DNA from 2 places in the Neobacillus sp. SRL179 genome. Region 2 is predicted to be linked to the other one. Evidence: riboswitches for the same ligand, from Rfam matches in the RefSeq annotation. Region 2 holds a riboswitch; the other holds the start of a gene.

Region 1 (3,427 bases), 1.3 Mb from region 2:
ACCTTGGAAACGATACGCAGCGAAAAAGCAAGTCTGGAATAACAGAAAAGTTTTTAGAGGAAAATGGTTTTTATTAAATTCAGCTTTTTAAAAAGGAGTGATGGTTGTGTTCGATAGTATTGAGGAAGCCTTATCAGATCTAAAAGCAGGTAAAGTTATCATTGTTTGTGATGACGAGGATCGTGAGAATGAAGGCGACTTTATTGCCTTGGCCGAAAAGGCCACACCTGCTGTTATTAATTTTATGGCGACACATGGAAGAGGACTGATATGTGTACCGATTGAAGAAGAATTGGCACAAAAATTGAACTTACATCCGATGGTGGAAAATAACACCGATCCCCATGGAACCGCCTTTACGGTTAGTATTGACCATAAATTTGCAAAAACAGGCATTTCCGCTTTCGAACGTTCAGCTACTGTTTTAAGTTTGCTGGATCCAGAAGCAAAACCCGAGGATTTTAAACGACCGGGTCATATGTTCCCGCTTATTGCCAAAAACGGGGGAGTTTTGCAGAGAATTGGACATACCGAAGCAGCTGTAGATTTAGCTAAATTATGTGATGCTAAACCTGCAGGAGTGATTTGTGAAATCATGAATGAGGACGGAACTATGGCACGTGTTCCCCAGCTTCGCGAAGTTGCGGATAAGTTTAACGTAAAAATGATAATGATCAAAGATTTAGTTGAATACAGAAACAAAAAGGAAGCTTCATCAAACGTTAGGTAAAATATTAACAAAATTTGGAGGTATTATAATGGGACAAATATTTGAAGGGCATTTAGTAGGTTCAGGTTTAAAAGTAGGAATTGTTGTCGGAAGGTTTAATGAGTTTATTACGAGTAAATTATTGAGTGGTGCACAAGATGCCCTTAAAAGACATGGTGTTAATGATACAGACGTTGATGTCGCTTGGGTGCCTGGTGCGTTCGAAATCCCGCTAATTGCTCAAAAAATGGCGAATAGTAAAAAGTACGATGCTGTTATTACGCTTGGGACCGTCATTCGCGGCGCTACTCCTCACTTTGATTATGTTTGTAACGAAGTGGCAAAAGGTGTAGCAGCTATTAACTTAAGCAGTGGCATCCCTGTTGCTTTTGGATTATTAACAACAGAATCCATTGAACAAGCAATCGAGCGTGCTGGAACAAAGGCAGGTAATAAGGGCTGGGATGCAGCGACCGCAGCGATTGAAATGGCTAATTTATGCCGAAATATTGAACAATAATTTTCAACAAAAGATAGGTATTAGAATGATTTCCTTCTAAGCCTATTTTTTTTTGATAAAAAGTTATTGAATGAAATCCTATACAAATAAATTAATTTATATATATAATAGACGTATCATAAAAAAATAACTCGGTAAAACAGGTGCTGAAGTCTGTTACAAGACTTTGAGCTTAATAGGGAAGTTGGTTAAATTCCAACGCGGTCCCGCCACTGTAAATGGGAGCAACCTATAATTGTCACTGTCGAAGGATGGGAAGACATAGGGAGCTATGATCATGAGCCAGGAAACCTGCCTGTTTTTAACACCAACAGCCTACGCGGATAGGAGAGTGTTAAGCAAGAAGCGTATTTTTTGCGTTTCCAACTTAACGTACATAACACTCCTCCTCCTATGGGAGGATTTTTTTATGGAAAAATATCATATCAGGGAGAGAGTAAATGATGTTTAAAAGAAAAATCAATCTGTTATTTGTGTTCCTTCTTTTATTTAGCCTGACAGCTAATGGGTTTCAACTGCAAGTTAACGCAGCGGCTCCAGAAGATGCGGTGACCATTTCGGTACTGGATGACACTGGAAAAGAAATTTATCAAGCACCAGTACCTTTTAATCCAAATGAAACGGCATTGGAAGTATTAAAAAAAGCAGTTAATGATGATATAGATGTGGCGTCAACAGATTATGGTGCCTCCATCAATCGTATTAAAGGTTCTGAAATAAAACCCGAGCATTACTGGGCTTTTTATGTGAACGGATTATTCTCTCAAGTAAACTATGACCTCTATAAAGTCCAAAAAGGGGACCAATTAACATTTACCTATGCCGGCTGGTACGATATGCCTGAAAATGTCGTGTCCTTAAATATCGTAGATCCTAATAATAAGGATTTGACTCCGGCCTTAACCAATATTGGTTTTATCGGACAACCTACTGCGTTACAGCTATTAAAATTAGCAGCAGGTCCACAACAATTGAATTACACGGCATTTACTGTTAATGGCGTGACGGTGAATAGTGACCCAAACAGTTACTTGATAAAGTCTGGTGATAAAATTACTTTTCAATATGACTCATGGGGAGAAAACACGACACCTACTTTGGAGCCTATTCCACAAGAGACTATGAACAGTGCCATTGATCGTGTAAGCGGATATTATAGCACTGAGCAAGTGGATGAGTGGGCGGTTATTTCCTTAAAACAAGTAGGAAAACCCATCCCAGCCAATTATCTATCCACTGTTAAATCACTAGTTAAAGAAAAGCAAGGGAAATTCTCAAGAATCACGGATACTGAACGGTATGCCCTGGGTATTCTTGCTGCAGGCGGAGACCCGCAAAATGTTGAAAGCTTTAATCTAATTCAGGCTATTTATAATGGAAATGTCACCAAACAAGGGTTAATTGGGGTTTCATATGCCTTAAGTACATTGGATAGTGCTAATTTTTCCGTTCCAGATACGGCTCTATGGACAAGACCGAAACTTGTGAGTTACTTAACAGATCGGCAGAATTCAGATGGCGGATGGGCCTGGGATGAGGGTTCAACAAGTGATATCGATACAACGGCGATGATTCTTACAGCACTTGCCCCATATAAGGGACAAGCAGATGTAAAAGATAAAATCAATCTAGCTGTCAATTATTTATCGTCACAATTTCAAGCATCGATAATTGATAATAGTTCTACTGCCGCCCAAGTGATTGTCGCTTTATCGGCATTAGGAATAGATGCTAATAGTTCTTCATTTGTAAAAGATGATCAAGCGCTTGTACCATTTTTCTTATCGTTCCAAAATACGGATGGCGGTTTTGATTACAAAGGTGGAGATCAGAGTGATGCCATGTCAACCTCTCAAGGCATCCAGGGCTTGGCAGCTTACCAACTGTTCTTACAAGGTAAAGGTTCATTATTCCAAATCCCATTAGCAGAACAACCGGTTGAAATCGATCCACCCGTTGTGACAACACCACCGGCAGCACAACAACCGGGAACGGAAACAAATGACGAGACCGTACCGGTAGTCCAAACACCTGTGAATCAATCATCACCTGTGAGTCAAACGCCTGGTCTTGATACAGATAGTCAGGATCTAAAAACAAACGGTAATGCTCTGCCGAATACAGCTACCAATATGTATAACCTGCTTGCAATTGGACTATTGTTGATGATGGCAGGTAGTATCATGTACATCAAGCAA
Region 2 (3,427 bases):
TGTTTGGATTTTGACGATTTACCTCATCCCGATAAAACATGTAGGGTGTCCCTGTTTCCAATTGAGAAATCATCATCCTTGCCATAATATCCATTGCCCGGTAGGTTTTACGAGGGAGAAGAGGATGGTTGACCGCTTCTTCGTACTTTACGGAAAAAGCCTTTTCATCCTCGTCATCATAAAAATCTTCTAGACCGAGCGGTAATCCATGTTTATCCTTCCAGCCCATGATTTGTTTTACTTGATGAGGACAAAAGGTATGCCACTCTCCAACACTTCTGCCGTTTTTATCCACCTCTTGTAACTTTTTCATAAACAAATCAGGTATTGAAACTCCCGTAAAAATATCATGAGCCTTCCGTCTTTCGTCTCCATTATTGGTTTTTAAATCTAAAAAGCCATTCATCATATCCTTATGAAATACATCCAAATATACTGCTACAGCCCCTTGTCTTTGGCCTAATTGATCTACACTCACCGCCGTATCATTAATAAGACGAATCCAAGGAACAACACCAGATGAATTGCCTTTAAATTTCTTAATATCTGAACCTAAGGCACGTACTTTTCCTAGATAAATCCCAATCCCGCCGCCGTCTTTACTCAGTCTGGCAATATCCCAATTATTCAAATAGATCCCATCCAATGAGTCTTCAATGGTATCAATAAAACAGGAAGAAAGCTGCCCGAAGCTTTTGCCAGCATTAGACAAAGTCGGCGTTGCAACCGTCATATACAAATTGCTTAGTGCCCAGTAGGCTTCTTTTACCAAGCACAATCTGCTAGCCTTTGGTTCATTTTTCATTAAAGTCATTGCAATGATCATAAACCGTTCTTGAGGCAGCTCGTAAAGATTTCCTTCATAATCTTTTGCCAAATACCTATCTGCTAATAAAAATAACCCGATATAATTAAACAAATGGTCTCGTTCTGGATCAATTTCTGCTCCTACTATATCAATCTCTTCCTTTGTGTAACTTTGTAACAAATCCTCAGAATAGATGCCCATACTAGTCAATTCCGTAATTAGCGCATAAAAATCACCATATTTTTTTTCCGGCTTATACCCTCTGTTATATGAAGTATTCTGATAAAGGTTAAGTAAATATAGATTTGCCGCTAGAAAAGTCCAGTCAGGGTCCGCCATTGAAATTTGATTTAATGCATAAAAAAGGGATTGTTCATACGCTGATGACTCTTCTAGGTTAGCTGCCTTTTCGAATAAATCTTTTGTATCCAAGTTATATTTTTCCGAAGCGGCTTTAATTGCTGCTAAAACAGAATTCATTTCTGTGTGTTGTTTCATATCCATCATTTCTTCTCCTCTATATGTAGTAAATTAGCTTACAACGCTTCGGGATTGGAATTATTTTTTTATAAACAAAAAACCCATCATCGCAGATGGGTTGATAACGCAGAATAATCTATTAAACAGTAGATTGATACTGTCATAGTAGGATACCCTCGTTATATCTTCCCAACTCCCGAAGAAGAACATACTATATAACAATGGCAGGTCTCCTGACTTGTGCTTCTCCCTACTCTAATCCCTTCCCGTCCTAAAGACAGTGGATCTCTTTTATTTCGTCAGCACATACAGTTGCGGGTACAGTTCTGGATTTTCACCAGATTCCCTATTAAGTCTATTAAGACACCATTATTATTGGTTAATATCTATATTTAGTGTTTTTGGTAAAATTCGAACACTAAATATTGTATACCACAAAATATAATATACAAATCTCAATTTGACAACCCCCTTCTATGAAGTTCCAACTCTTTTCAGAAAATTATGTACTCTAGAAGATTAATATGTTATAGTTGTTGAAAATTACATATCGTGTAAGAGTTGGTGCCAAGCTGCGGCTTGGCTTAAAAGGGAAGAACGGTGCAATTCCGTCGCTGTCCCGCAACTGTAAATCGGAGCAAATCACAAGATACCACTGTCATTGATGGGAAGGTGTGAGGAGCATGGATGATAAGCCAGGAGACCTGCCAATCTCTAGTACACACCAAATACCTACGTGGAAATAGGTGGTGACCAATCATTTGTACGACAGACGAGTTATGAAATAGGAATGCAGTTTGAATTCGCTATTATTCTATAACTTGATTGTAAAGCCATTTCCCTTATGTGGAAGTGGCTTTTTGTATTTGGAAAATATGTAAATGTATTAGGAGGAGTTATAAATGAATTTAGTTAGTACAGTAATCGGTTATCCATACATTGGTGATCATCGGGAATGGAAACGTTGTGTAGAAGCTTTTTGGGAGGGGGAAAAATCAGAGAATAAATTTATGTTAGAGATGAGTACAAATCGCTTGAATCAACTAAAGCGTCAGCAGTCATTAGGCTTAAACTTACTAACGGTAGGTGATTTTACATTTTATGACCGGATGCTAGACCTTTCCGCCATGTTTGGTCTCATTCCAGCTCGTTATCAATGGGCAGGGGAAAAGGTAGACTTAAATACGTATTACGCAATGGCACGAGGGGCAAATGATGTAGTGGCCTGCGAGATGACAAAATGGTTTAACACCAACTATCACTATATCGTTCCGGAGTACGAAGGCCAAACACTCCAATTAACTCAAAACTACCTCTTAGATTATTATACAGAAGCGAAAGAAGAATTAGGTATTATGACTAAGCCTACCATGATTGGTCCGTTTACGTTTGTCCAATTATCTAAAGGATATGACGCTAGAACCAAAGCATCGTTTATTTTCAAGCTCCTACCGCTTTATACACAAGTATTCCAGCAGCTAGTCGATGCAGGGGCAGAGTGGATTCAAGTGGAAGAACCAGCATTAGTCCTGTCACTTGCTAAAGAGGATATACAACTTGTCCAACAAATCTACCAACAAATTGCGGAAGAAGTCCCTGCCGCTCAAATTATGTTACAAACCTATTTTGAAGGATTGTCAGCGTATGAGGAGTTATCACAATTACCCGTTGCAGGGATAGGCCTTGACTTTATCCATGGAAGAGAACAGAATATGTCCTCCCTCCGTCAATACGGTTTCCCTAAAGATAAGGTATTAGGGATTGGTATTGTGAATGGACGTGATATTTGGCGGGCAAATTTGGCTGAAAAAGCAATGGATACCAAAACGATATTATCCTTAAGCAGTGCAAAGGAAGTTTGGATTCAGTCTTCCTGTAGTTTACAACACGTACCTGTGACGACAAACTCTGAAACAAAGCTAGAGGACTCATTGTTAAATGCTTTGTCATTTGCAGATGAGAAGATCGTGGAGTTAACACATATTGCATCTTATGTTTCCAACCAAACATGGTCAGGAAATAAAGGTGTGTCAGAAAGTGCGCTGGCGAAGCAAGTACTAGCAGAACATCCGGCGAGGAATAATCCACGTGTGAAGGAGCTTGTATCGCTAGTGAAATCAGTGGATTTCAAACGTAAAA

What was found. A riboswitch is a leader RNA that binds a small molecule or an ion and turns the genes downstream of it on or off. The one in region 2 is predicted to bind cobalamin.
Region 1: it holds a riboswitch for cobalamin, as region 2 does, so the genes downstream of both, AC4E8C_RS10125 (DUF4430 domain-containing protein) here and AC4E8C_RS03745 (ribonucleoside-diphosphate reductase subunit alpha) in region 2, are expected to answer to the same signal.

The regions. Positions count from the first base shown of each region.
Region 1 covers NZ_OZ481792.1:2,049,225-2,052,651, forward strand. The annotation lists gene ribE (riboflavin synthase) at 1-77, shown strand, start outside; partial or broken gene ribB (3,4-dihydroxy-2-butanone-4-phosphate synthase) at 107-709, shown strand; gene ribH (6,7-dimethyl-8-ribityllumazine synthase) at 759-1,229, shown strand; cobalamin riboswitch at 1,355-1,542, shown strand; gene AC4E8C_RS10125 (DUF4430 domain-containing protein) at 1,670-3,427, shown strand, end outside.
Region 2 covers NZ_OZ481792.1:768,653-772,079, forward strand. The annotation lists gene AC4E8C_RS03745 (ribonucleoside-diphosphate reductase subunit alpha) at 1-1,312, opposite strand, end outside; cobalamin riboswitch at 1,495-1,674, opposite strand; cobalamin riboswitch at 1,834-2,014, shown strand; gene metE (5-methyltetrahydropteroyltriglutamate--homocysteine S-methyltransferase) at 2,191-3,427, shown strand, end outside.